DNA from 2 places in the Micromonospora aurantiaca ATCC 27029 genome. Region 1 is predicted to be linked to the other one. Evidence: riboswitches for the same ligand, from Rfam matches in the RefSeq annotation. Region 1 holds a riboswitch; the other holds the start of a gene.
The links. Region 1 has a riboswitch for thiamine pyrophosphate ahead of thiE (thiamine phosphate synthase). Riboswitches for the same ligand answer to the same signal wherever they lie in the genome.
Positions count from the first base shown of each region.

Region 2: it holds a riboswitch for thiamine pyrophosphate, as region 1 does, so the genes downstream of both, MICAU_RS24070 (ECF transporter S component) here and thiE (thiamine phosphate synthase) in region 1, are expected to answer to the same signal.

Region 1 is NC_014391.1:6,149,611-6,163,773, reverse strand. It holds gene MICAU_RS27390 (class I SAM-dependent methyltransferase) at 1-570, shown strand, start outside; gene MICAU_RS27385 (ABC-F family ATP-binding cassette domain-containing protein) at 612-2,291, shown strand; gene MICAU_RS27380 (nucleotidyltransferase family protein) at 2,288-3,094, shown strand; gene MICAU_RS27375 (aldo/keto reductase) at 3,116-4,078, shown strand; gene MICAU_RS27370 (DUF559 domain-containing protein) at 4,614-5,525, opposite strand; TPP riboswitch at 5,644-5,755, shown strand; gene thiE (thiamine phosphate synthase) at 5,750-6,376, shown strand; gene thiO (glycine oxidase ThiO) at 6,429-7,499, shown strand; gene thiS (sulfur carrier protein ThiS) at 7,490-7,690, shown strand; gene MICAU_RS27350 (thiazole synthase) at 7,695-8,468, shown strand; gene MICAU_RS27345 (thiamine phosphate synthase) at 8,507-9,310, shown strand; gene thiD (bifunctional hydroxymethylpyrimidine kinase/phosphomethylpyrimidine kinase) at 9,307-10,095, shown strand; gene thiC (phosphomethylpyrimidine synthase ThiC) at 10,113-11,705, shown strand; gene MICAU_RS27330 (hypothetical protein) at 11,751-14,163, opposite strand, start outside.
Region 2 is NC_014391.1:5,439,960-5,454,122, reverse strand. It holds gene MICAU_RS24100 (hypothetical protein) at 3-188, shown strand; gene MICAU_RS24095 (hypothetical protein) at 310-534, shown strand; gene gnd (NADP-dependent phosphogluconate dehydrogenase) at 562-2,004, opposite strand; gene MICAU_RS24085 (hypothetical protein) at 2,370-2,666, shown strand; gene MICAU_RS24080 (energy-coupling factor transporter transmembrane component T family protein) at 2,920-3,720, opposite strand; gene MICAU_RS24075 (ABC transporter ATP-binding protein) at 3,717-5,150, opposite strand; gene MICAU_RS24070 (ECF transporter S component) at 5,247-5,837, opposite strand; TPP riboswitch at 5,913-6,019, opposite strand; gene MICAU_RS24065 (alpha/beta fold hydrolase) at 6,096-6,932, shown strand; gene MICAU_RS24060 (sugar isomerase domain-containing protein) at 6,929-7,678, shown strand; gene MICAU_RS24055 (DUF6328 family protein) at 7,770-8,270, shown strand; gene MICAU_RS24050 (acyl-CoA dehydrogenase family protein) at 8,379-10,352, shown strand; gene MICAU_RS32760 (hypothetical protein) at 10,404-10,571, opposite strand; gene MICAU_RS24045 (hypothetical protein) at 10,581-11,186, opposite strand; gene MICAU_RS24040 (ArsR/SmtB family transcription factor) at 11,239-11,541, opposite strand; gene MICAU_RS24035 (metal ABC transporter permease) at 11,585-12,460, opposite strand; gene MICAU_RS24030 (metal ABC transporter ATP-binding protein) at 12,462-13,226, opposite strand; gene MICAU_RS24025 (metal ABC transporter substrate-binding protein) at 13,223-14,163, opposite strand, start outside.

The DNA of each region.
Region 1 (14,163 bases):
ACCCCGGCCCGCCCCCGCGAGGTCGAGTTCACAGTCGCCGGGCGCGACTACACGCTCGCCTCGGCCGGCGGCGTCTTCTCCGCCGACCGGCTCGACCCGGGCACCGCCGTGCTGCTGCGCAAGGCCGACCTGCCATCCGCCGACGTCACCGGTGCGCTGCTCGACATCGGCTGTGGCTTCGGCCCGATCACCTGCGTCCTCGCCACTGTCGCGCCGAAGGCCACCGTCTGGGCCGTGGACGTCAACGAGCGCGCCCGCGCCCTCACCACCGCCAACGCGGCAAGGGTCGGTGCCGCCGACCGGGTACGCGCCGTCGCGCCGGACGAACTGCCGGACGACGTCACCTTCAGCCAGATCTGGTCCAACCCGCCGATCCACATCGGCAAGCCGGAACTGCACGGCCTGCTGCTGCGCTGGCTGCCCCGCCTCGCCCCGGACGGCGTGGCCTGGCTGGTCGTCGCCCGGCACCTCGGCGGCGACTCGCTGCACCGCTGGCTGGTCGAGCAGGGCTGGTCGGTCGAGCGGCACGCCAGCCAGAAGGGCTACCGGGTGCTGCGGGTCACCCGGTAATCCGGTGTCGTCCACCGACCCGGCTCGGGCAGGATGCCCGCGTGGGATACGTGGACGTGGCAGGAGTAGGGCACATCCTCCCGGACGGGCGTGAGCTGTTCAGCGACGTGTCGTTCCGGGTCGGTGAGGGTGCCAAGGTGGCGCTGGTCGGCCCGAACGGCGCCGGCAAGACCACGCTGCTGCGGATGGTCGCCGGTGACCTGCCGGTGAAGACCGGCGCTGTCGCCCGCTCCGGTGGGCTGGGCGTGATGCGGCAGTTCATCGGCATGATCGGCGACGAGTCCACGCTCGCCGACCTCGCCCTGTCGCTGGCGCCGCCGGCGCTGCGCGACGCCGGGCGGCGGCTCGCCGAGACCGAGGCGGCCATGCGGGCGGCCGAGGTCCGCGGCAAGTACAGCTCCGCCGCCGCCAAGACCCAGCTCGCGTACGCTGAGGCGCTCGCCGCCTGGGGCGAGACCGGCGGGTACGACGCCGAGGTCCTCTTCGACACCGTCGCCACCATCGTGCTCGACCTGCCCTGGGACAGCGCCCGGGAACGGCCGGTCCGCACGCTGTCCGGCGGCCAGCAGAAGCGCTTCGCGCTGGAACTGCTGCTGCGCGGCCCCGACGAGGTGCTGCTGCTCGACGAGCCGGACAACTTCCTCGACGTACCCGGCAAACGCTGGCTGGAGGCGCGCCTGCGCGAGTCGGGCAAGTCCGTGCTCTACGTCTCGCACGACCGGGAACTGCTGGCGCAGACCGCCGACCGGGTCGTCGCGGTGGAGGGCGGCAGCGCCTGGGTGCACCCGGGCGGCTTCGCGAGCTGGCACGAGGCACGGGTGGCCCGGCACGCCCGCCTCGACGAGCTGCGCAAGCGCTGGGACGAGGAGCACCAGAAGCTGCGCGAGCTGATGCTGATGTACAAGCAGAAGGCCGCGTACAACGACGGGATGGCCTCCCGCTACCAGGCCGCGCAGACCCGGTTGCGCAAGTTCGAGGAGGCCGGGCCGCCGCCCGTACCCCCGAAGGACCAGGACATCCGGATGCGCCTGACCGGCGGGCGGACCGGCAAGCGCGCGGTGATCGCCGAGCAGTTGGAGCTGGACGGCCTGACGTACCCGTTCGACCTGGAACTCTGGTACGGCGACCGGGTCGCGGTGCTGGGCGCGAACGGCACCGGCAAGTCTCACTTCCTGCGGCTGCTGGCCCGGGGCGGCACCGACCCGGAGCCGGGCAACACGCCTGTGGACGGCGCCGCCGCGCTCGCACCTGTCGCCCACGGCGGCGTGGTCCGCCTCGGCGCACGGGTCCGGCCCGGGCACTTCTCGCAGACCCACGACCGGCCGGAGCTGATGGGCAAGACGCTCGTCGAGGTGCTGTGGCGCGGCGACGACCACCGGGCCGGCATGGACCGGCACGCCGCGATGGCGGCGCTGTCCCGGTACGAGCTGGCCGGCCAGGGCGACCAGCGGTTCGGCACGCTCTCCGGCGGGCAGCAGGCGCGGTTCCTGGTGCTGCTGCTGGAGCTGTCCGGGGCGACGCTGCTGCTGCTCGACGAGCCCACCGACAACCTCGACCTGGCCTCGGCCGAGGCGCTGGAGGCCGGGCTGACCGCGTTCGAGGGGACTGTGGTCGCGGTGACGCACGACAGGTGGTTCACCCGTACCTTCGACCGGTTCGTGCTGTTCCGGGGCGACGGCGACGTGGTGGAGACGCCGGAGCCGGTCTGGGACGTGGGGTGATCGACAGGGACCTGGCCGACCGGCTGTGCGCGGTGGACGGCGTGGTCGCGGTGGCGCTCGGCGGCAGCCGGGCCCGCGGCGACCACCGGCCCGACTCCGACTGGGACGTGGGCCTCTACTACCGGGGCGCGCCGGACCTGGCCGGGCTGCGCGCGGTGGCCGCCTCGATCGCCGACGGGCCGGTGGACCTCACCGCCCCGGGTGGCTGGGGACCGTGGGTCGACGGGGGCGGCTGGCTGCGCGTCGGCGGGGCGGCGGTGGACTGGATCTACCGCGACCTGGACCGGGTGCACCGGGTCTGGGCGGACTGCCGGGCCGGCCGCTACACGGTCGAGGCGCAGGCCGGGCATCCGCTCGGTTTCTACTCGCACGCGTACGCCGGGGAGGTGGCGCTCGGGCGGGTGCTCGGCGACCCGACCGGTGAGCTGACCGCGCTGCGGGCCGAGACCGTCGACTACCCGCCCGCGCTCGGCGCCGCGCTGGTCGCCGGTGGCTGGGAGACCGGGCTGCTGCTCGACGGCGCCGCGAAGGGCGCCGCAGGGGGTGACGCCGGCTACGTGGCGGGCTGCCTGTTCCGGGTGGTCGGCGTGCTGGTCCACGCGCTGCACGGCCGGGCCGGGCGGTGGCTGGTCAACGAGAAGGGCATGATCGTCTCCGCCGGGCGCCTGCCCGGTGCGCCGCCGGACTTCGCCGAGCGGGCGCAGGCGCTGCTGGGCGCGGTGGGGCGTACCCCTGAGGAACTGGCGGCGACGATCGGTGCCGCCCGGACGCTGGCCGACCAGGTGCTGCCGCTGCCCGGATGACACCCGGGCAGCGGGCATAGGGTGGATCTCGTGAGTGAGATGACCTATCGCCGGCTGGGCGACTCCGGGCTCGTGGTGTCAGTTGTCGGTATCGGCTGCAACAACTTCGGCCGCAAACTCGACCTCGACGGCACCCGGGCGGTGGTGGACGCCGCGCTCGATGCCGGGATCAACTTCTTCGACACCGCCGACATCTACGGCGAGCCGCAGGGTGCCTCCGAGGAACTGCTCGGCCAGGCGCTCAAGGGCCGCCGCGACGACGTGGTGGTGGCCACCAAGTTCGGCATGGACATGAACGGCGCGAACGGGCCGGACCACGGCGCCCGGGGCGCCCGCCGCTACATCGCCCGCGCGGTCGAGGCGTCGCTGTGCCGGCTCGGCACCGACCACATCGACCTGTACCAGATGCACGAGCCCGACCCGGGCACCCCGATCGACGAGACGCTCGCCGCGCTGGACGACCTGGTGACCGCCGGCAAGGTGCGCTACCTCGGCAACTCCAACTTCGCCGGGTGGCAGATCGCCGACGCCGACTGGACCGCGTCGTCGCAGGGGCGTACCCGGTTCATCTCCGCGCAGAACCACTACTCGCTGGTGGAGCGCGGGGTGGAGGACGAGGTGATCCCCGCCTGCGAGCGGTTCGGCCTCGGCATGCTGCCGTTCTTCCCGCTCGCCAACGGGCTGCTCACCGGCAAGTACAAGCGCGGCGAGGCGCCCCCGGCGGGCAGCCGCCTGGCCGGTGGCGGCCGGTACGCCGAGCGGCTGGCCGCCGCGCGCTGGGACGTCATCGAGGCGATCGAGGCGTACGCGGCCGAGCGCGGAATCAGCATGCTCCAGGTGGCGATCGGCGGCCTGGCGGCCCGTCCCGCCGTGACGTCGGTGATCGCCGGCGCGACCACTCCCGACCAGGTGAAGGCCAATGCCGAAGCCGGGACGTGGCAGCCGTCCGACGACGACCTGACCGCCTTGGACGCCATCCTCTGATCGTCCCTGCCGGTGCCGACGCACTCGCCCGCGCGTTGGGCCCGCTCGCGCGTCGGGTCCGCCCGCGCGTTTGGTCCACCCGTGTTCGTTCCGCCCGCGCGTCGCAGGTGCGCCCGCTCGTCGGCGTGCGGCGTCGGGGCTTGCCCCGCGCGGCGGGCGTGCGCCCACCGGGGCCCGCCCGCCGCGCGGAGGCACCCATGGCGTTCCACTCAGAGGCAGCGCTCACGATGGGTGGAACGGTATGGGTGTCAAGAGGGCCTCGAGACACCCATGGCGTTCCACTTGTCGCCAGTTTCAGTCGCGAGTGGAACGCCATAGGTGTCTGCGGGCGGCCTCCTGACGCCCGTGGTGTCTCGGGCGGCCCGGCCCGGCCCGGCTTGGCCCGGCTCGGCCCGCCTCGGTCCGGCTCGGCCAGGCGGCGGGTGGCGGTGGCCGGGCCGGTGGCGCGGCGGGGCGAGACTCGTAGCTGCGGGCTGCGGGCTGCGGGCTGCGGGCTGCGGGGGCGCGGCGGGGTTCGGCGGGCGGCGGGTGCGGATCAGTGGTTTGCCGCGGCGGCGCGACGTTCTGCCAGGGCCTGGCGCACCAGGGCGACAGTGGCGTCGGGCCGGCGTAGCACGTCGTCGACGGTGAACCGGAGCACGACCCACCCGGCCGCGCGGAGCGCGTTCAGGCGCGCCACGTCCCGCCGGAAGTGAGCCCGTTCCCGGTGGTGGTCGCCGTCGTACTCGACCGCGAGGCGGAGAGCCGGCCAGGCCAGGTCCACCCGGGCCACGAAGCGTCCGCCGGCGCGCACCTCGTGCTGGGCGGTCAGCGGGCCGAGACCGGCGTCGAGGAGGAGCAGCCGCAGCCGCGTCTCCATCGGGGACTCGCTCAACGGCTCGGCCATCGTCAGTACCTCGCGCAGCAGCGGAGCGCCCGGCCAACCCGGCCGGTCGGCGGCGTAGGCCCGCAGGACGGGCAGCTTCACGACCCGGCGACGCAGCAGCGCGTCGACGGCGACCAGCGCCTCGGCGAGTGAGCCCTGCCGGCCCAGGTCGAACGCGGTACGCAGCGGGGTCGTGACCGGCAGCCCCGCGAACCGGGTGCGGTCCGACTCGGGCAGGGGCGACCGGGTCACCAGCAGCCGTGGATGAGGACGCATGCGGGCCGGGCTCGGCAGCAGCACGGTGACCGGCGCGTCGCGGCTGAGCACGTCCGTGCCGAACAACCAGGCGGCGCTGCGTCCCGCCAGTGCGGCACCCGGCGGCAGGCGCAACGCCACCGCCTCGCACCACATCCGGTGGTCGTCGGCGCGGTGTCCGTCCCGGTGCACGTACACGTCCGGCAGCAGGCGGATCCACGTCGGCCCGCGCAGCATCGTCCAGGTGAGCAGTCCTTCGGAGACGGCACGGCTGCCCCGGAACGGCAGGATCGCCAGGCGGCGCGGGACACGGGCGGGAACGGACATCCCGGCAGCGTGTCGTGACGAGACGGTCACCTGTTGCCCCGGTACGGCATGTGAACGGTTCCTGGGAAAAACCTCACCCGGGGTTCCGTACGGGCGGGAGGCGTCGTACGGTAGGCCGCAAGTGACCCACGGGAGCCCGGTGCGGACCGGGCTGAGAGGGGGGCTGGGAGCCCCCGACCGTCGAACCTGATCCGGGTAATGCCGGCGCAGGGAGGAGCGTTGCCGTGCTGTCCCTGGGACGACTGCATCTCATCACCGACACCCGGCCGGGGCGTGACCCGCTCGCCGTGCTGCGTGCCGCCCTGCCCGTGGCGGGCGCCGACCTCGTCGTGCAGGTGCGCGTGGAGGACGACGCCACCGACCGGGAGGCGTACGAGCTGGCGTGCCGGGTGACCGAGGCGTGCCGGCCGTACGGGGCACAGTGCCTGGTCAACGACCGGCTGCACGTGGCGCTCGCGGTGGACGCCGCCGGGGGCCACGTCGGCGCGGACGATCTGCCGGTCGCAGCCGCGCGCCGCGTGCTCGGCCCGGACGCGGTGCTCGGCGCGACCGCCCGGGAGCCGGTGGGCGCCCGTACGGCCGTGGATGCGGGCGCGAGCTACCTGGGCGTGGGCCCGTGCCACGTCACCACCACCAAGTCCGGCCTGCCGGACCCGATCGGCCCCGAGGGGATACGCGCGGTCGCCGAGGCGGTCAGCGTTCCGGTGATCGCGATCGGCGGGGTGACCGCCGCGAGCGTGCCGGCGCTGCGGGCCGCCGGGGCGTACGGGGTGGCGGTGGTCGGCGCGCTCAGCCTGGCTGCCGATCCCGCGCACGCCACCGCCGAGCTGCTGCGGGCGCTGACGTGTTAAAAGGGGGCCCTTCCTCTACCGGAGGCGTTAACAGGGGCCCTTCCTTACCGACGTGGCGGTGGTGGGCGCCGGGCCGGTGGGACTCGCGATCGCGTGGCGGTGCGCGCAGCGCGGACTGCGCGTGGTGGTGCACGACGACCGGCCCGGGTCGGGCGCCTCGTCGGTGGCCGCCGGGATGCTGTCGCCGGTCGCGGAGGCGTACTTCGGTGAGCACGAACTCACAGCGCTTCTCATCGGGTCCGCCGCCCGCTGGCCCGGCTTCGCGGCCGAGCTGGCCGGGGCGAGCGGCGTCGACATCGGCTACCGCACCGAGGGCACGCTCGTGGTCGGGCTCACCGCCGACGACCTGGCCGAGGCGGGGCGGCTGTGGTCGTACCAACGGGGTCTGGGACTGCCGATCACGCCGCTGCGCCCCTCGGAGCTGCGCGACCGCGAGCCGGCGCTGGCACCGCGCGTGCGTGGCGGCGCGGTGGCCCCCGGCGACCACCAAGTGGATCCGCGACGGCTGGTCGCCGCGTTGCGGACGGCCGTGGAGCGCGCCGGCGTGGAGCTGCGCCCGGCCCGCGTCGGCGCGCTGTCCGAGGTGGACGCCCAGGTCACTGTGGTCGCGGCCGGCTGCGGCGCGGCGGCGCTGACCGGCCTGCCGGTCCGGCCGGTCAAGGGCCAGGTGCTGCGGCTGCGCGCGCCGGGTGGCGGTCCGCCGGGCTTCCGGCACGTGATCCGGGGGTACGCGGACAGCGAGCCGGTCTACCTGGTGCCCCGGGACAGCGGTGAGGTCGTGGTCGGGGCGACTGTGGAGGAGCGCGCGGACACCGAGGTCACCGCCGGTGGCGTGCTGACACTGCTGCGCGCCGCCGCCGAGCTGGTGCCGGAACTCGTCGAGTACGAGCTGGTGGAGGCCGTTGCCGGGCTGCGCCCCGGTACGCCCGACAACGCGCCGATCATCGGGCCGCTCCCCGGGCAGTCGGGCGTGCTCGCGGCGACCGGGCACCACAGGCACGGCATCGTGCTCACCCCGGTCACCGCCGACCTGGTCACCGAGCTGATCGTCACCGGCGAGCCGGATCCCGCGCTCGCCCCCTTCACCCCGGACCGCTTCGGGAAGGAGCGCACGTGGAACTGATCGTCAACGGCACCGGCCGGACGCTGCCCGAGGGCGTCACCGTCGCCGAGGTGGTCCGCACCGTCACCGACCGGGAGCGCGGGCTCGCCGTAGCGGTCAACGGCGAGGTGGTGCCACGCGGCGGCTGGTCGGCGAGCGTGCTGCGCGACGGCGACCGGGTCGAGGTACTCAGCGCCACCCAGGGCGGGTGAGCGGATGTCCACACTGGAGATCGGCGGGGTCGCGTTCGGCTCCCGGCTCATCCTCGGCACCGGCGGCGCGGCCAACCTGCACGTGCTGGAGCAGGCGATCCGCGCCTCCGGCACCGAGCTGGTGACGTTGGCGCTGCGCCGGGTGGACACCACGCCCGGCAGGTCGGGCGGCCTGCTCGACCTGGTGGAGCGCTGCGGCGTACGGCTGCTGCCGAACACGGCCGGCTGCCGCACCGCCGTGGAGGCGGTGAAGACGGCGCACCTGGCCCGGGAGGCGTTCGACACGGACTGGGTGAAGCTGGAGGTGATCGGCGACGAGCGCACGCTCCTGCCCGACGGGGTGGAGTTGCTGCGCGCCGCCGAGGAACTGGTGGCGGACGGGTTCACCGTGCTGCCGTACACCTCGGACGATCCCGTGCTGGCCCGGCGGCTGGCCGACGTGGGCTGCGCGGCGGTGATGCCGGCCGGGTCGCCGATCGGCTCCGGGCTGGGCATCGGCAACCCGCACCACATCCGGCTGATCCGGGCGGCTGTGGACGTGCCGGTGGTGCTCGACGCGGGCATCGGCACCGCCTCCGACGCGGCCCTGGCGATGGAGCTGGGCTGCGACGCGGTGCTGCTGGCCAGTGCCGTGACCCGGGCCGCCGACCCGGTGGCGATGGCCACGGCCATGCGGTACGCGGTCGAGGCCGGGCACCTGGCGTACGGCGCGGGCCGCATCACCCGCCGCTTCCACGCCTTGCCGTCCACCCCCGACGAGGGACGGCCCGACCTGTGACCGCCGTACGCGTTGCGGATCTTGGTACGGAGGCGCCCGTGGAGGGGCGGCCGCGTACCAAGATCTACACCGGCCCGACCGGGGTCGTGCTGCTCACCGATCGGCGGGTCGCCAAGAGGGCTCTCGTCGACGTGGTCGCGGGGGCCGTCGGCGGGGGAGTGCGCTGGGTGGTGCTGCGGGAGAAGGACCTGCCCCGCGCCGAACGCCTCGCGCTCGCCGTCGAGCTGCGCGCGATCCTCGCCGAGGCAGGCGGCACGCTCGTCGTGGCCGGACCCGATCCGCTCGACGGGGACGCGGTGCACCTGCCCGCCGCCGGCCCGTACCCGCCGCCCGCAGTCGGACTGGTCGGCCGGTCCTGTCACGACACCGCCGAGCTGGCCCGGCTCACCACCGAGCACTACGCCACGCTGTCCCCGGTCTACGAGACAAGAACAAAGCCCGGCTACGGCCCACCCCTGCAACCCGACGGACTGCGCGAGCTGATCGCGGTGACCAAGGTGCCCGTGCTGGCACTAGGCGGCATCGAAACGGCAGCTCAGGTCAGTGCATGCGTGGAGGCGGGCGCCACCGGAGTAGCAGTCCTGGGCACCATCATGCGCGCCGACGACCCCACCGAAACCGCCACCACGCTGGGCAGAGCCTTCCAGGAGGCGGCCACCCGTGTGGCGCGCACCCACCCCGCGCGATCCGACCACGGCCCGCACGCGACAGGGCTGCGGCCGACCGTGCCCACGGAGGGATCAAGCCTGACCGCCCGGAGTGGGCACGGTCGGCCGCAGCCCCGACCGCAACCACTGTCGGCCGCAGCCGTCACAGCAACCACCGGAGAAGAGAACCAGTGACGCCGAAAACAGTTCTCAGCATCGCCGGCTCCGACTCCGGAGCAGGAGCGGGCATCCAGGCCGACCTCAAGACGTTCGCCGCGCTCGGGGCGTACGGCACCACAGTGCTCACCGCCGTCACCGCGCAGAGCACCCGGGGCGTGGACGCCGTCCTGCCCCTGCCGCCGCAGACAGTGCGCGACCAGATGGACAGCGTCCTCGGCGACTTCGACGTGCGCGCCGTGAAGACCGGCATGCTCGGCACCCCGGCGGTCGCGGACGCGGTGGCCGAGGCGGCCCGGGCCGGGCGGCTGCCACACCTGGTCGTCGACCCGGTGCTGGTCGCCACGAGCGGGCACCGGCTCGGCGTGGTGGAGGCGGTCGAGCGGTTGCTGCCGTACGCGGAGGTGGCGACACCGAACTGCGCGGAGGCCGCGGCCCTCACCGGAGGCCCGGTGGGCACCGTCGAGGAGATGGTCGCGGCGGCGGAGGCGCTGGCGGCGCGCGGCCCGGCGTTCGTGGTGGTGACCGGCGGCGACGTGGACGCCGACGGCGAGTCGGTGGACGTGCTCGCCGGCGGCGGGACGACCCGCCTGCTGCGCGCGCCCCGGGTGGACACCCGGCACAACCACGGCACCGGCTGTTCGTTCTCGGCCGCCGTCGCGGTCCGGCTCGCCGCGGGCGACGCGGTGCCGGTCGCGGTGGCGGCCGCCAAGGAGTACGTCACCCGCGCGCTGACCGGCGCGCGGACCTGGGAGCTGGGCGCGGGACGCGGCCCGCTGGACCACTTCGGCTGGTCCGCATGAGCGACAGGGAGGCTGTCATGCAGGCACGTCGCAAGGTGTACGTGGAAGGGTCACGCCCGGACGTCCGGGTGCCGTTCGCCGAGGTGACGCTGACCGGGGACAACCCGCCGGTACGGCTCTACGACACCTCCGGTCCCGGCTCCGACCCGGAGGTGGGGCTGCCCGCGCTGCGTGGTCAGTGGATCGCCGAGCGCGGCGACGTGGCCCCGGTACGCGGCGCCGGCACGCCGCTGGCGGGTGTGGAGGGGAAGCGGCCGACGCAGCTCGCGTACGCCCGGGCCGGGATCGTCACTCCGGAGATGGAGTTCGTGGCGGTCCGGGAGTCGGTGGCGCCGGAGTTCGTCCGGGACGAGATCGCGGCCGGGCGGGCCGTGCTGCCGCTCAACGTCAACCACCCCGAGTGCGAGCCGGCCATCATCGGCAAGGCGTTCCTGGTGAAGGTCAACGCCAACATCGGCACCTCGGCTGTCACCTCGTCGGTGGCCGAGGAGGTGGAGAAGCTGACCTGGGCCACCCGGTGGGGCGCGGACACCGTGATGGACCTGTCCACCGGCAAGCGCATCCACGAGACCCGCGAGGCGATCGTGCGGAACGCGCCGGTGCCGATCGGCACGGTGCCGATCTACCAGGCGCTGGAGAAGGTCGGCGGCGACCCGGTGAAGCTCAGCTGGGAGGTGTTCCGCGAGACCGTCATCGAGCAGGCGGAGCAGGGCGTCGACTACATGACCGTGCACGCCGGGGTACTGCTGCCGTACGTGCCGCTGGCGGTGGACCGGGTCACCGGCATCGTGTCGCGGGGCGGCTCGATCATGGCGGCCTGGTGCCTGGCGCACCACGAGGAGAACTTCCTCTACACGAACTTCCGGGAGCTGTGTTCGCTGCTCGCGAAGTACGACGTCACGTTCTCCCTCGGTGACGGCCTGCGCCCCGGTTCCATCGCGGACGCCAACGACGAGGCGCAGTTCGCCGAGCTGCGCACGCTCGGTGAGCTGACGAAGGTCGCCTGGGAGTACGACGTCCAGGTGATGATCGAAGGCCCCGGGCATGTGCCGATGCACAAGATCAAGGAGAACGTGGACCTCCAGCAGGAGTGGTGCCACGAGGCGCCGTTCTACACGCTCGGCCCGCTGACCACCGACGTCGCGCCCGCGTACGACCACATCACCTCCGCGATCGGCGCGGCGATGATCGGCATGTTCGGCACCGCGATGCTCTGCTACGTCACCCCGAAGGAGCACCTCGGGCTGCCCGACCGCGACGACGTGAAGGCGGGCGTGATCGCGTACAAGATCGCCGCGCACGCGGCCGACCTGGCCAAGGGGCACCCCGGCGCGCAGGCGTGGGACGACGCGCTGTCCAAGGCCCGGTTCGAGTTCCGCTGGGAGGACCAGTTCAACCTGGCGCTGGACCCGGAGACCGCGCGGGCGTACCACGACGCGACGCTGCCCGCCGAGCCCGCCAAGACGGCGCACTTCTGCTCGATGTGCGGGCCGAAGTTCTGCTCCATGAAGATCACGCAGGAGTTGAAGGACTACGCGGCGCGGGGCATGCGCGGCAAGTCGGAGGAGTTCGTCGCCTCCGGGTCACGGGTCTACCTGCCGCTGGCGTGAGCGAGGCCGGGGGCGGGTCGCTTCCGGCCCGCCCCGGGCCGCCGTTCACTCGCGGTGGTGCCGCCCGGTACGCAGCGAGCGGGCGTCGTCGGCGTTGTCGTCCGAGGCGAGACCGGCGACCCAGTCCACGTACTCGTCGTCGGCCTCGGCACCCGGCTCGGCCGTACGGTCGGCCGGCTCCGGGTCGCCCTTGGCCCGGTTGCGCCGGAACAGGCCGCGCCGGGTCTTCGGCTTCCCGCCGGACGCGTCGGCGTCGTCCGGTTCGGCGTGCCGCCCGCGCCGGGAGTCCGCCTCCGTCTCCGCGGCGGCGGCCTCGGGCAGCGCGGCACCCGCCTCGCCCGGTGCGGCGGTCGCCGCCTCGGGCCGGGCGACAGGTCTCCCCGCCTCCGGCCGGGCGAGCGGCCCCGCCGGGCGGGCGTTCGTGGCGAGCGCGTCCCATCCGGTGCTCGCACCCGGCTCGGGCAGGCCACGGTGGCGGGGGCGCGGCGCCGGCTCGGCCGGGGCGGACGCCTCCGCGTCGTCCCGGGCCGGTGCGTCCGGTTCGGTGGTGGCGCGGTGCGGGCGGGCCGCCGGGGTGATCGGCCAGGCCGGGCGTACCTCGCCGGGCGCTCCGGTGACGTCCTCGAACATCGGGAACCGGGGCCGGGACGACGGGGTCGGCGCCGGGTCGTCGAAGAAGAAATTGCGTCCGGGACGCCCGGTCGGTGCGACATCCGCCGTGGGGGCATCGGTGCGGGGAGCCGGGCTGCTCGACGTCGTCAGCGGGGCGTCGGCCGGGCTGCTCGGCATCGTCGACCTGGCGTCGGCCTGCTCGATCGGCGTCGTCGGCGCGACGTCGGCCGGGCCGGAGCCGGGGGAGGCCGGGCCGGTGGCACGCGGTCCGGCCTTCGGGGCGCGGGGGCGCCGGGAGCGGGTGGAGCGGCCTGTGGCGCCGGTGTCTCCGGTGGCCTCGGCCGGTGGCGCGGCGGGGGTGTCGCTGTCCGCGTCGGCCGTGACCGGTCCGGCGAGTGGGCCACTGTCAGTACGCGGGCCGGGAACGTGGCCCTCGGCGGTGCCGCCGGTGGCCGGTGACGTGGCTTCCGAGGTGGTGCCCGCAGCGGCGCTCGGGGAGGCGGCATCCGCTGGGCGGGGTGCTGTGGCGTCGGCGGGTGCCGTCGATCCGTCGGTGGTGCCGCTGGACCGGCTGGCGCGGGTACGGCGCGGCCGGGTCACCCGTGGCGCGGTCGCCGCCGCTTCCTGGGGCGGTTCCGGTGCGGCATCGTCCGTGCCGGCTGCCGAGCCGGTGCCCGAGGCGGCCTCGCTGTCCGGGACGCCGGTCGCCTGCCCGGACGTTGCATCGGCAGGTTCGGCACCGGCAACGGCCCGGTCGGCGGTGCCTGCGCGGTCCGTGGTGACCGCCTCGCCGGTGCCGCCCGCGTGGGCGGTGCCCATGTCCGTGCCCGGACCCGTGCCCATGTCCGTACCTGGACCCGGGACCGGGACCGGGTCGGGGCGGCCCGCGGCGAGGACGTCGATGGCCGAGGTCCGGCGCCCCGGGGGCAGCAGACCCGGCATGGGCTGGCCGTGGCCCGTGTCGGCGACGGCCGGGCGCTCACCCGCCGGCCGTTCCGCAACGGCCGGCTGATCGACGGCGGGCAGATCCGCGAGGGCCGGCCGGCCGGCGGCGGGAAGATCGGTACCGGCCGGGGACGTCGCCGTGGCCGAGCCGCCGGGCTCCGGCCAGTTCCAGTGCGCCGGCGCGGCGGCGCCGCTCGTCACCGGAGGCGCGGGCGGGGCGGCCGGGACGCCCGGAGTGGACGAGTGCGGCAGCGGCGCGAGGATGTCGGTGGCCTCGACGGCGTCGGGGTCACCGGTGGCGGTGACCGGCCGGGGCAGCACTGTGGTGGCGGTCGAGCCGAGCGCACCGGCGATCACGGCGATCAGCGCGCCGTAGTAGGGCGCGACCTGGTAGCGGTCGGTCGCCGAGCCGGGACCGGCGGTCAGGTAGGCGAACGCGACGAGCACCGGGCCGGCCGCCCCGGCCGCGCCGCCCACCAGCGGCGGCCATCCGGCCCGGCGGGCGAGCACGCCGACCGCCCCGCCGGCCAGCAGCGTGAGCACCGGCAGCAGCAGCATGGACAGGCGTTGCGCCGCCTCCGGATCCAGCCAGGAGGGTTCGAGGACGCCGAGCCGTACCGTGGCCAGCGGCCGGCTGGACACGATCGTGGGCGCGACGGAGAGCAGCGCCATCAGCCAGACGATCCCGGCGGTGACCGCCACGCCCCAGCCGAACGGCGGCTTGAGCAGGACGGCGATCGCGGCGCCCGCTCCGACCACCGCGCCGAGGGCGGCGCAGATGCCTGCGGCCCAGACCGGGTCGACGGATCCGCCCAGCTCGGCCGCGCGGGCCGGTTGCATGCACAGTGGGGCGACCACCGTCGCGCCCAGCGCGCTGACGCCGGCGATGGAGAGCAGTTCG
Region 2 (14,163 bases), 710 kb from region 1:
ACATGATTCAGAAGCGGATCGCGCAGTGGGCGGTCATGGCGGTCGCCGTGCCGCTGGCGGCGGCCGGCGCGCGCCGGCTCAGCCACACCCTGGAGGCCCGTCGTGGCCCGTCCGGGGTGAGCCGTCTGCTGACCAAGGGCGCCGACCTGATCCGGCCGCAGAAGGCCAGGCGTCGCCGGTTCTTCTGACCGCGACGTCCGGCCCGACCGTGACGCCCCGCATCCGGCTTTCCCGCCGGGCGCGGGGCGTTCCGCTCTACGATCGGCGCAGGGCGCGCCGCCGGGTGCGCGCCCGCCACGGGGGTGGAGGATGCGCGATCTCCGGTACGAGATGACTGCTGCCCTGGCCGCCGCCGACCTGGTGGAGCCGGCCCGCCGGGACGCGGTGGCCGCACTGTGCGCCGACGTCGCCCAGCGGTGGTGCGCGGACCTCGGGCACACCCCGGCGGTCCGCTCCGGTGAGATCGGCGAACTGGCGTCGGGTGAGCCGGCCGCCGGCTGGGCGCCCGACCCGGACGGTCAGCGGGCCTGGTGAACCGTCCGGCGGGGCTGTCTGCGCGGCTCACGCCTCCACTTCGGAGCGGTCGCCCGCCCAGAGGGTGTGGAACGAACCGGCCCGGTCCACCCGGTGGTAGGTGTGCGCGCCGAAGTCGTCCCGCAGGCCCTGGATCAGCGCGGCCGGCAGCCGCTGCGCCCGCAGCGCGTCGAAGTAGGCCAGCGACGACCCGAAGGCCGGGGCCGGCACGCCCGCCCGGGCCGCGTCGGCCACCACCCGTCGCCAGGCCGGTACGCCGTCGCTGACCCGCTCGGCGAACCACGGCGCGACGAGCAGCGTCGACAGGTCCGGCTCCGCGTCGTACGCCTCCCGGATCCGGTCCAGGAAACCGGCCCGGATGATGCAGCCGCCCCGCCAGATGGTGGCCGTACCGCCCAGGTCGATGTCCCAGTCGTACTCCCGGCTGCCGGCCCGGATGTGGTCGAACCCCTGCGCGTACGCGACGATCTTGCTGGCGAGCAGTGCGCGGCGCACGTCCTCGACGAACGCGTCCCGGTCGTCCACCTGCCACTTCTCACCCGCGTCGGCGAACACCCGGCGGGCTGCCTCGCGCTGGTCGGCGTGCCCGGACAGCGACCGCGCGAATGTGGCCTCGGCGATGCCGGTGATCGGGATGCCGAGGTCGAGCGCGCTCTGCACGGTCCAGCGGCCGGTGCCCTTCTGCTCGGCCTGGTCGAGCACGATGTCCACGAACGCCTGGCCGGTGGCCGCGTCGGTGTGGCCGAGCACGTCGGCGGTGATCTCGATGAGGAACGACCCCAGCTCGCCGCCGTTCCACTCCCGGAAGATCTCCGCGATCTCCGCCGGGCTCGCCGACAGACCGGCCCGCAACAGGTCGTACGCCTCGGCGATGAGCTGCATGTCGGCGTACTCGATGCCGTTGTGGACCATCTTCACGAAGTGGCCCGCGCCGTCCGGCCCGATGTGCCGGCAGCAGGGCTCACCGTCCACCTGCGCGGCGATCTTCTCGAAGATCGGCCCGAGCTTGCGGTACGACTCGGCCGACCCGCCGGGCATGATGCTCGGACCGAGCAGCGCGCCCTCCTCGCCGCCGGACACTCCGGTGCCGACGAAGTGCAGCCCGTGCGCGCGCAGCGCCTCCTCCCGGCGGCGGGTGTCGGCGAAGTGCGCGTTGCCGCAGTCGACGACGATGTCGCCCTCCTCCAGCAGCGGGACCAGTTCGTCGATCACCGCGTCGGTGGGCGCGCCGGCCTTCACCATCACGATCACCGCGCGGGGCCGCTCCAGCGAGCCGACGAAGTCCGCGAGCGACTCCGACGGCACGAACGTGCCCTCGTCACCGTGCTCGGCGACCAGGCTGCGGGTACGTTCCGGCGACCGGTTGTGCACCGCCACGGCGAAGCCGTTGCGGGCCAGGTTCCGGGCCAGGTTGCGGCCCATCACCGCCAGACCGGTGACCCCGATCTGCGCCGTCGCCTGCTCTGCCATGCGTACCGCCACCTCTCGTTCGTGCTGCCGTTCTGCGACCGTATCGCGGTCGCCGGGGGAGCGGGCGGGGACGTCAACAGGGCGTGATCGCCGGGTGGCCGTGCGTCTCGCGCGGGCGCGTTCGCGTTCTCTCCCGGTAAATCGGGTGCGGGTTTCCGGGCGGCGGGATAGCGTTGCCGCATGCGTAAGTGACGCCCCACCTCCGAGCCCGGTCCACCGCCGCCAGTGCCGTGGACCCGTCCTGCTCCGGGCGTCCGCATTCCTTCCCGCCACCGTCGGTCGCGGTGTCTGTCGTGATCGGAACGCACCGGAGCCCCCGCTCGGCGCGTCCCGGTCGGCGCGCCCGCACGACAGGAGGCCCGCGAATGCCCGCGAAGCGCAATCCGAAGAAGTCCCGCAAGCAGTCGTCGCCGCAGGTGACCCCGCCGAAGCTCGACGCGCTCACGGTGACGCCACCCGCGGTGGTGCTCCCCACGGAGCCGGTGGCGTCCGCCGTGTCCCCGGACTCGGTGTCGCCCTCGGATTCCCCGGAGATCCCGGTGCTGCCGGGCGCATCCGCGACGCCGCCCCGGTCCGGCCCACCGGCAGGGCGGCAGGCCCGGTTCACCGGGCGTAGTCAGCGCGCCGGCCAGACCCGGTTCTACGCCTTCCGCCGCAGCTGACCGACAGCCCTTCCCGGCCAGCCGCTCACCGGGCAGGCCCCTCATCGGGGGCCTGCCCGGGCGTCCCCCCGGAGATCTTGGACGATTCCGGCCCCTAGAGGCGCCATCCCGTACCAAGATCCACTCCAGCCGTGTCGATCATGAAGTTGGCGGCGACAAAACGGGCAACCGGTGCCGTCAACTTCATGATCAACAGGGCGAGGGTGGGCAGGGTGAGGGTGGGCGGGGACGGGGAGGCGGGGCGGGCCCGGGGTCAGCCGATCAAGGGGCGGAAGGTGCCCAGGGCGATGCTTGTGGCCAGGGCACCGCCGGCCAGCAGCGCGGCGCCCGCCACGAGCAGGGCGTCGGCGCGGGTGAAGCGCTGCGGGCGGGCCACGGTGCGCGGCGTACCCGCGTCGAAGCCCCGGGCGTCCATCGCCACGGCCAGCCGGGTACCCCGCCGGATCGCGCCCACCAGCAGCGTGAACGCGGTGGACGCGAACAGCCGCAGCTTCGCCACCGGGTTGCGGCCGGCGTCCACGCCGCGGGCCCGGCGGGCCATGCTGATCATCCGCCACTCCTGTTCCAGCAGCGGCACCATCCGGAACGCGGCGAGCGCCCCGATGGCGAACCGGGCGGGCGTCTTCGCGTTCTGGATCAACGCGTCCGCCAGGTCCGTCGGGTCGGTGGTGGCGAACACGACGATGCCGGGCAGCGCCACGGCGAGCATCCGCAGCACCAGGCCCAGCGCGGTGACGAGAACGCCCTCGGTGACCAGGACCGGACCGGCCTCGACCAGCACCCGGCCGGAGCGGTCGGCCGCGAAGAGCACCAGCGTGATCAGGATGCCGACGGCGCCGGCGAGCAGCGGCCAGGCCCGGCGGGCCAGCACCCGATAGCGGACCCCGAACAGCGGCAGCACCGCGAGTTCGACGGCGATGGCGATGGCCGGGGCCACCGGGTCGAGCGTCGCCACCAGGATCAGCGTGAAGACCACAGCGGCGGCCAGCTTCGCCACCGGGTTGCGCCGGGCCAGCGGGGCGCCGGGTGCGGCGACCGGTTCGAGGCCGATCACGTGGCCACCCCGGCGGGGGAGCGGTGCAGGGTGAGCGTCGTGTCGGCCAGCGCGGCGACGAAGTCCTCGTCGTGGGTCACCGCGACCACGCCGTGCCCGGCGTCGCGCAGCTCGGCGAGCAGGTCGACCAGCTCCAGCCAGGTCCGCCGGTCCTGGCCGAACGTGGGCTCGTCGCAGATCAGCAGGCGGGGCGCGGTGGCCAGGGCCGTCGCCACACTCAGCCGCCGCGCCTCCCCACCGGAGAGGGTGTACGGGTTGGCGCCGGCCAGCCGGTCCAGCCGCAACCGGTGCAGCAGCTCGTCGACGGTGGCGGTCACCGCCGACTCGGGCCGGCCGGTGCGGCGCGGGCCGAGCGCCAGCTCGTCGCGGACCGTGGCGGTGACGAACTGGTGTTCCGGGTCCTGGAACACCGAACCGATCCGGCGTACCAGCGCGGGTGCCCGCCAGCGGTGCGGGGGAGTACGCGCGTCCCGCCCGGCGAGTGCCGCCGACGCGGTGACGGCGCCCGTGCCGGGCTTCAGCAGGCCGCCCAGGAGCAGCGCCAGTGTGGACTTGCCGGCGCCGTTGGGGCCGAGGACGGCGAGCGCCTCGCCGGCGCGTACCCGGAGATCGGTGGGGTCGAGCCGGGGCGGCAGGCCGAGCCGCTCCGCGGTGAGCAGCACGTCGCCGGGCGGCGTGGTGGCGTGCCGGGGTGGCGCGACGTGGCCGGGTACCCAGACCCCGGCGGTGGCCAGCGCGTCGCCGTGCGCGGCGAAGACCGCCTCGGGCGGCCCGTCGGCGCGCACCCCGCCGCCGGGTTCCAGCACCACGACGCGGTCGACCAGCGGCAGTGCCTCGGTGACCCGGTGCTCGACCAGGACCATCGTGGTGTCCGGGTCGAGCGCGTTCGCGACGGCCCGGCGGATCAGGGTGGCACCGGCCGGGTCGAGGTTGGCGGTGGGCTCGTCGAGCAGCAGCAGCCCGGGACGCAGCGCGAGCGTGCCGGCCAGCGCCAGCCGCTGCTGCTCGCCGCCGCTGAGCGCTGCGGTGGGGCGGTCCCTGTCGTACGGGAAGCCGACCCGGTGCAGCGCCTCGTCGACGCGGGGCCAGATCTCCCCGGCGGGTACGCCACGGTTCTCCAGCCCGAACGCCACGTCGTCGCCGGAGCGGGCCATCACGAGCTGGGTCTCCGGGTCCTGGAAGACGATGCCGACGCGCTCGCGGGCCTTGCGCGGGTCCAGCCCGTCGATCTCGACGGTGCCCTCCTGCTCGCCGGAGTCCTCCGGCAGCAGCCCGGCCAGCGCGGCCAGCAGCGTGCTCTTACCGGCGCCGGAGGGTCCGAGCAGCAGCACCCGCTCGCCGCTCTCCACGCGCAGATCCACCCCGCGCAGAGCCCAGCGTTTCCGTCCCCCGTGCCGCCACCCGAACCCCCGCAGCACCACCCCGCTCACCGCCCACCCACCCCCTCTTCTCCGTCGATCATGAGGTTGACGGCGATGACGGGTGCCGAAACGGCCGCCAACTTCATGATCGACACGATGGAGGCGTCAGACCAGGGCTCGGTCGCGGCCGGCGGGGAAGCGGTCCAGGACGCCGGTGTTCGCCAGCGCGCGGGTGAGGACGTGCGCGCCGAAACCGGCGACGATCGTGGCGCTGACGATCGTGATCAGCGCGTACGGGAGGCGGTAGGAGGCGAAGTCGAACGCCTTGTTCCAGTAGACGAAGTCGAAGATCGCCGCGCCGAGGCCGGTCAGCGCGCCGGCCAGCACCGCCACCGGCAGTCGGAACGAGCGGTACCGGAACGCGGCGAAGGCCAGCTCGGCGCCGATGCCCTGCATCAGGCCCTGGAGGATCACGATGCTCGCCCACTGGCTGCCCAGCAGGGCCGAGATGATCGCGGCCACCGTCTCGCAGTACAGCGCGGCGCCCGGCTTGCGGATGATCAGGCCGGCGAGCACCGCCGGGATCAGCCAGACGCCGTAGAGCACGGCCTGTGCCGGCGGGAAGAACGCGAACGCCGCGTCGGTGGCGCTCCAGAGCAGGCCCCAGGCCCAGAAGACGACGCCGAAGGCGACGGCGATGACCGAGGCGACGACGATGTCGACGGTACGCCAGCGGTTGCTGTCGGTGTGGTTCACGGTTGGCTCCCAGTTCGTCGAGGTGAACCAGGAGAAGACGCACGCCGCGCCCGGTGGTCACCGGACGGCGACGCGGCTGGAGGTCGACCGAACTCCCTGCGCTGGCATTACCCAGATCAGGTTCGAGGGTCTGCGGGCACCGGCCCGCACTCTCAGCGCTGTGCGCTCCCCTGTCGGATGTGAAGTTGTCTCGTCGCAGACGCTAGCACCGACCACGGGCCCCGGCCCAGCAGGGCGAGTGTCGGTATGGTGGCGATCATGCTGGTGGATGCGCGGGGACTGACGTTCGAGGTACGCGCCGGCGGCCCCGAGGACGGTGACCCGGTCCTGTTGCTGCACGGCTTTCCGCAGCACTCCGGTGAGTGGGACGCGGTCACGCCCGCGCTGCACGCCGCCGGGCTGCGCACGTACGCGCTCGACCAGCGCGGCTACTCGCCCGGCGCGCGTCCGGCGGACGTCGGGGCGTACCGGATTCCGGAGCTGGTGGCCGACGCGGCCGCGGTGCTCGACGCGCTCGGGGTGACATGCGCGCACGTGGTCGGCCACGACTGGGGCGCGATCGTGGCGTGGGGGCTGGCGGCGGCGCACCCGGAGCGGGTGCGGACGCTGACCGCGGTGTCGGTGCCGCACCCGGCCGCGATGGGGCACGCGCTCGCCACCGACCCGCGGCAGAAGGTCAAGTCCGCCTACATCGCGTTGTTCCGCAAGCCCGGTACGGCGGAGAAGGTGCTGCTGGCGTGGAACGGCGCCACGCTGCGCAAGCTGCTGAGCGGAGTGGGCGACGCCGACGTGGTGGCCCGGTACGCCGAGCCGATGCGTGAGCCGGGCGCGTTGACGGCGGCGCTGAACTGGTACCGCGCGATGACCGGTGCGGACATGAAGGCGGTCGCCCCGGTCGGGGTGTCCACCACGTTCGTGTGGAGCGACAAGGACGTGGCGATCGGCCGGACGGCCGCGCAGGCGTGCGCCGCGCACGTCACCGGTGACTACCGGTTCGTGACGCTGTCCGGCGTCAGCCACTGGATCCCGGACGAGGCGCCCGGCCCGCTGGCCGAGGCGATCCTCGCCCGGTGCGCGGGAACGGAGGAGGCATGACGGTGAGCGCCGAGGCGTACCTGGCGGTGGTGACCGAGACGATCGGCCGGGTCGCCGCCGAGCAGCGGCAGAACGTGGCCGACGCGGCCGACCTGATCGCGGCGGCGCTGCGCGCCGACGGTGTGGTGCACGCGTTCGGCACCGGGCACTCCGAGGCGCTGGCCATGGAGATCGCCGGCCGGGCCGGCGGGCTGGTGCCCACCAACCGGATCGCGCTGCGTGACCTGGTGCTGATCGGCGGCGACCCGGCCGACGTGCTCGGCCCGAAGCTGGAACGCGACCCGGCGGTGGCGCACCGCCTCTACGAGCTGGCGCCGATCCGGCCGCAGGACGTGTTCGTGCTGGCCTCGAACTCGGGCGTGAACGGGGCGATGGTCGAGTTCGCGTCCATCGTGAAGGAACGCGGGCACGGCCTGGTGGCGATCACGTCGGCACAGCACTCGGCGCGGATGACCTCGCGGCACCCGTCCGGCCGCAAGCTGGCCGACTTCGCCGACGTGGTGCTGGACAACGGCGCCCCGTACGGCGACGCCACGCTGCCGCTGCCGGGCGGCGGCGCGGTCGGCGCGGTCTCCTCGATCACCGCGGCGCTGCTCGCCCAGCAGATCGTCGCCGAGGTGGTGGCCCGGCTGGTCGCGGCGGGGCAGCGCCCGCCGGTCTACCTGTCCGCGAACATCACCGGCGGCGACGAGCACAACGCCGAACTGGAGGCACGGTACGCGGGCCGGATCCGCCGCGGTTCCTGAACCGGTTTCGTGATCATCCGTACGGGGCACAGGCGGTCCTGCCGGTGGGCGTTCACCCGCCGGCCGTGCCGTCTCCCGGGGAGGTCCGCGAGTGTCCAAGGAATCCGAGAAGCAGCGCTGGCAGCGCAACTTCGCCGATCTGTTGCAGGAGCTGCGGGTCGCGCAGACCGGCGTGCAGATCCTCTTCGCCTTCCTGCTGACGCTGCCGTTCAGCAACGGGTTCGGCCGGACCACGGAGTTCCAGCGCGACGTCTACATCGTGGCGCTGCTGACCGCCGCCGCGTCCGCCGCGATGATCATTTCTCCGGTCGCGTTCCACCGGGCGCTGTTCCGGCAGGGGCGTAAGCCGGAGCTGGTCCGGTTCGCCCACCGGATGGCCACCGGCGGCCTGTTCTTCATGCTGATCGCGATGGTCAGCTCGGTCCTGCTGGTCACCGACTTCGTGCTGGACCGGCCGATCGCGTTCCTGCTCAGCGCGCTCACCGGCCTCTGGTTCCTGATCTTCTGGGCCATCCTGCCGTTCAGCCGGCGCAACTGGGGTGAGGACGACATCGACGACGAGGACGACAACCCGCAGACGCTCACCGACTGACCGTCCGCCAAATCGGACGTGCACGCAGCGCTACCCCTGGGTAACACCCGGGGGTAGCGTCGTTTTCGTCGAACGCGTCGACGCAGCCGGACCGACGAGGAGGCAGCCGTGACCACGACACAGAACAGCCGGCCCGAGTCACCAGACGGCGCGGGGCCGCTGCCCGCCGAGGCGGGCCAGGTCTCCGAGAAGGAGGCCCGGCAGGTAGCCGAGGCGGCCCGCGAGTCGGCCTGGGACCGGCCCAGCTTCGGCAAGGAACTGTTCCTCGGCCGATTCCGGCTCGACCTGATCGACCCGTGGCCCCGCCCCGATCCGGCCGAGGTGGCCCGCGCCGACGAGTTCCTCGGCTCGCTGCGCGCGTACCTGACGTCCGAGGTGGACGGCGAGGCGATCGAGCGGGACGCGCGCATCCCCGACGAGGTGTTCCACGGCCTGGCCGGGCTCGGCACGTTCGGCATGAAGATCGACCGTAAGTACGGCGGGCTGGGGCTGAGTAACCTGCACTACTGCCGGGCGCTGATGCTCGTCGGCTCGGTGAACCCGGCGGTCAGCGCGCTGCTCTCCGCGCACCAGTCGATCGGCGTGCCGCAGCCGCTGAAGATGTTCGGCACGCCCGAGCAGAAGGAACGGTTCCTGCCCCGGCTCGCCGCCGGTGAGGTCTCCGCGTTCCTGCTCACCGAGCCGGACGTCGGCTCCGACCCGGCCCGGCTCGCCACCACCGCCGAGCCGACCGCCGACGGCACCGGCTACCGGCTCAACGGGGTGAAGCTCTGGGCCACGAACGGCACGCTCGCCACGCTGCTGGTGGTGATGGCCCGGGTGCCGGCCGGCGAGGGGCGGCGCGGCGGCATCACCGCGTTCGTGGTGGAGGGCGACAGCGACGGCATCACCGTGGAGCGGCGCAACTCCTTCGTCGGGTTGCGCGGCCTGGAGAACAGCCTCACCCGGTTCCACGACGTGTTCGTGCCGAAGGAGAACGTGATCGGCGGTGAGGGCAAGGGCCTCAAGATCGCGCTGACCACGTTGAACACCGGCCGGCTCTCGCTGCCTGCCATGTGCGTCGGCGCCGGGAAGTGGGCGCTCAACGTGGCCCGCGAGTGGGCGGCGGACCGGGTCCAGTGGGGCCGCCCGGTGGGCGAGCACGAGGCGGTGGCGAAGAAGCTGGCCTTCATCACCGCCACCACGTACGGCATGGAGTCCATGCTCGACCTGTCCTGCATGCTCGCCGACGACGACCGCAACGACATCCGGATCGAGGCGGCGCTGGTCAAGCTCTACGCCAGCGAGATGGCCTGGCGGATCGCCGACGAGCTGATCCAGATCCGCGGTGGGCGCGGCTACGAGACGGCCGACTCGCTCGCCGCCCGGGGGGAACGGCCGGCCGCTGTCGAGCAGCTCCTGCGCGACCTGCGGATCAACCGGATCTTCGAGGGCTCCACCGAGATCATGCACCTGCTGATCGCCCGCGAGGCGGTCGACGCGCACCTGTCCGTCGCGGGCGACATCATCGACCCCGACGCGGGGCTGGGCCGCAAGGCGAAGGCGGGTGCGCGGGCCGGCGCCTTCTACGCGAGGTGGCTGCCCACGCTCGCCGTCGGCAAGGGGCAGACGCCCGGGGCGTACCAGGAGTTCGGGCCGCTGGCCGGGCACCTGCGCCACGTCGAGCGGGCCTCCCGCAAGCTGGCCCGGTCGACGTTCTACGCGATGTCGCGGTGGCAGGGGAAGATGGAGCGCAAGCAGGCGTTCCTCGGCCGGGTGGTCGACATCGGCGCGGAGCTGTTCGCGATGAGCGCGGTCTGCGTCCGGGCCTACGCCGAGCGGGACGCGCACCCGGAGAACGTCGAGCTGGCCGACCTGTTCTGCCGGCAGGCGCGGCTGCGCGTCGACGAGCTGTTCACCGGCCTGTGGTCGAACACCGACTCGGTCGACGTGGCCGCCGCCAAGCGGATCGTCGCCGGCCGGTACGCCTCGGTGGAGGAGGGTGTCGTCACCCCGCCCGCCGACCTGCCCTGGGTGGCCCGCTGGGAGCCGGGGCCGTCCACCGAGCAGGACGTACGCCGTCGCATCCCGCCCGCCGGCTGACCCCGCTCCGCCCGCCCGGCGGTCGTCCCACCCGGACGGCCGCCTGGGCGGTCAGCGCGCGATCGCCCAGGCCAGGATGCCGGCCAGGATCAGGCCGTTGAGGCCGGCCAGCACCAGGTACGCCGACGGCGGGATCTTGCGGCCCTTGCGGACGAAACTCACCAGCACGCCTGCGTACCCCAGCAGCAGCACGGCGACGACGATCAGGAAGTACAGCACCGGCACACCTTACCGGCCGCCGCGCAGCCCCAGTTCGCGCAGCTCCAGCGCGGCGAGCGCGTCGACGGTCGCGTCGTCGCCGCGCCGCCACGCCTCGGCGACGTCGGGCGCGATCCGGGTCAGCTTCGACAGCGGCTGACCGGCCAGCGCGCGCAGCGCCAGCAGGTCCCGGCCGGCCGGGACGCCCGCCAGTGCCTTCGCCGCGCCGGCCCGGCGCATCCAGCGCAGGCGCAGCGGCAGCCAGCCGAACAGCACCAGGCCGAGCGGGAACACCAGCACCGCGACGGTCAGCCCGAGCGCGAGCTGCCCGACCAGCTCCTGCTGGTCGCGGCCCGCCTCGGCGACCGAGCGGGCGGCGTCGGCGGCCCGGGTGAACGGCGCGGTCAGCTCGTCGCCGACGATCGGCACCCGGCCGACCTTGCCGCCGGCGTCGGCCAGGTTGTCGGCGAGTCCGCCGCCGGCCCCCTCCAGCTTCTGCCCCGGTACGGCGAGCTTCTCGACCACGTCGTGCAGCCACAGCGCGAAGCGGATCGCCGCGTACACCCAGACGACCACGAGCAGGTCGGTGAGGAACTGGCGGACGGCGGTGGGAAAACGGTCGGCGTAGATCTTCACGCCGGATAGCGTCCCACGGCGCGGGCGCGTCGGCACGTGGCCGATTTCCCGCTCAGTGCGACCCTTCACCGGCGTGACTGACCGCGTCCGCCACGATGTGCGCGACGTGGTCGTCGACCAGCGCGTACGCGATCTCCCGGCCGCGCCGCGACCCGCGCACCACCCCGGCGCCCCGCAGCACCCGCAGGTGCTGGGAGACCAGCGGCTGCGGCGCGCCGAGCTTCTCGACCAGCTCGTGCACGCAGCGTTCGCCCTCGGCCAGCTCGCTGACGATCGCGAGCCGGATCGGGGCCGAGAGCGCGCGCAGCAGGTCACCCGCACCCTCGAAGGCGTCGTACCCGTTCGTGCCGGTCACCCTGTAACGGTAACCAATCCCAGCTGCGCCGGCGGGCAGGGCCTCACCGCAGCAGCACCTCGTGCTCGACCGGCTCGGGCGGCGGCGTGGCCCGGTCGGCCCGCACCCGCCGCCGCAGCGCCCGCACACCGGCCGCCGCCAGCGCGACCAGCAGGAACGAGCCGATCGCCACGAGCACCACCGACGCGCCGGGCGCGGTGTCGGCGGTGGCGGCCACCCAGACCCCGGTGCCGGCCGCGAACAGGCCCAGCGCCATGGCCGCCGTCATGGTCGAGCGGAAGCCCCGGGTCACCTGCTGCGCGGTCGCCACCGGCACCACCATCAGCGCGCTGATCAGCAGCACCCCGACCGCCCGCATGGCGATGGTCACCGTGACCGCGGTGCCGACCGCGATGAGCAGGTTCAGCGCCCGCACCGGCAGGCCGGACACCCGGGCGTACTCCTCGTCGTGGCAGACCGCGAACAGCGCCGGGCGCAGCACCAGCATGGTCACCAGCAGCACCACGCCGAGCACCCCGATGGTGATCAGGTCGGTGCGGGAGGTGGTGGTCAGCGACCCGAACAGGTACGCGTTGAGCGACCCGCTGCTGGCGTCGGACAGCCCGACCAGCATCACGCCACCGGCGATGCCGCCGTAGAACAGCAACGCCAGCGCCAGGTCGCCGGAGGTGCGCCCGTACGCGCGGACCAGCTCGATCACGACCGCGCCGAGCGTCGCGGCGATCACCGCCACCAGCACGGGGGAGCGGTTGAGCAGCAGTCCCGCGCCGACGCCGGTGAGCGCCACGTGCCCGAGCCCGTCACCGATCAACGCCAGCCGGCGCTGCACCAGGTAGATGCCGAGCGCCGGGGCGGCCAGCCCGATGATCAGCGCGCCGACCAGGGCGCGGAGCATGAAGTCGTACTGAAAGAGATCCATCTCAGATGCCTGTCCAGAGCCGGGCGGGCTCCTCGTCGCAGTGCGGGTGCACGTGCTCGTGGTCCGGGTCGGCGTGGTGGCCGGCCGGTTCGGGCACCGCGCCGTCGTGGGCGATCCCGCCCTGGTGCACCACCACGGCCCGGCTGATCAGCGGGCGCAGCGGGCCCAGCTCGTGCGCGACGAGCACGACCGTGCCGCCGCCGTCGCGGAACGCGCGCAGCGCCCCGGCGAACGCCTCCTGGCTGGCCGCGTCCACCCCGGCGGTCGGCTCGTCCAGCACCAGCAGCTCCGGCCCGCCGGCCAGCGCGCGGGCGATCAGGGTGCGCTGCTGCTGGCCGCCGGAGAGCGTGGACACCGGGTCACCGGCCCGGTCGCCGAGCCCGACCGCGTCCAGCGCCGCCGCCACCGCCTCCCGGTCCGCCCGCCCGGCCGGACGCAGCACGCCCCGGCGGGCCAGCCGCCCGGACGCCACCACCTCGCGCACGGTGGCTGGTACTCCGCTGCCCGCGCCGAGCCGCTGCGGCACGTACCCGATGCGGTGCCACTGCCGGAAGCGGCGCTGCGGCGTGCCGAACAGGGCGACCGACCCGGCGCCGACCGGCACCAGGCCGAGCGCGGCGCGCACGAGCGTCGACTTGCCGGAGCCGTTGGCGCCGAGCACGGCGACCACCTCGCCGGCGGTCACTGTCAACGAGACGTCCCGCAGCACCGGGCGGCCGTCGTAGCCGACTGTGGCGTGCGCGATCTCGATCACGGGTGAGGTCATGAACAGTCCAGAGCGGTTCGCAGGGTCTGCAGGTTGGTGCGCATCGCGGAGAGGTAGTCGCCGTCGGCGGGCGGGCCCTCCAGCGGGTCCAGGACGGCCGTCTTCGCCCCGACCTCACGCGCGATCGTCTCGGCGACCTTCGGGCTGACCAGGGTCTCGAAGAAGATCGTGCCGGCCTGGTGCTCCCGGGCCTCCTCGGCGACCTCGGCGAGGCGCTTCGGGGACGGCTCGGACTCCGGGGTGAGCCCGCTGATGCCGATCTGTTCCAGCTGGTAGCGCTCGGTCAGGTAGCCGAACGCGGTGTGGCTGGTGACGATCTCCCGGCGCTGGCAGGTGCGCAGGCCGTCGGCGTACTCGGTGTCCAGCTTCGTCAGCTCGGTGCGCAGCGCGCCGGCGCGGGCGGTGTAGTCGGCGGCGTGGTCCGGGTCGGCCTTGCCGAGGCGCTCGGCGAGCTTGTCGCCGATGGTGGCCAGCCGGGTCGGGTCGAGCCAGACGTGCGGGTCCTTGCCGCCGCCCTCCTCGGCGTGCCCGGCCTCGCCCTCGTGATCGTGGTCGTGGCCACCGGCGGCCGCGTCCCGCAGCGGCGTCACGCCCGCCACGTCGAACGCGCGGTCGCCGCCGTTCTGCTCCACCGCCTCGTCCACCGCCGGCTGGAAGCCGCTGAGGTAGACGACCACGTCGGCGTCGACGACCTGGCCGACCTGCCGCGGGTTGAGTTCCAGGTCGTGCGGCTCGGCGCCGGGCTTGGTCAGGTTGCTGACCGCGACCGTGTCGCCGCCGATCCGCTCGGCCAGGAACTGGAGCGGGTAGAACGCGGCCACCACGTCGACCCTGCCCGGCTCGCTCGCGCCGCCTGTGCCGTCCGCGCAGGCGGTCAGGCCGGCGGCGGCGAGCAGGGCGGCGGCTGCGGCGGTCAGGATACGGCGAGGTGCACGAA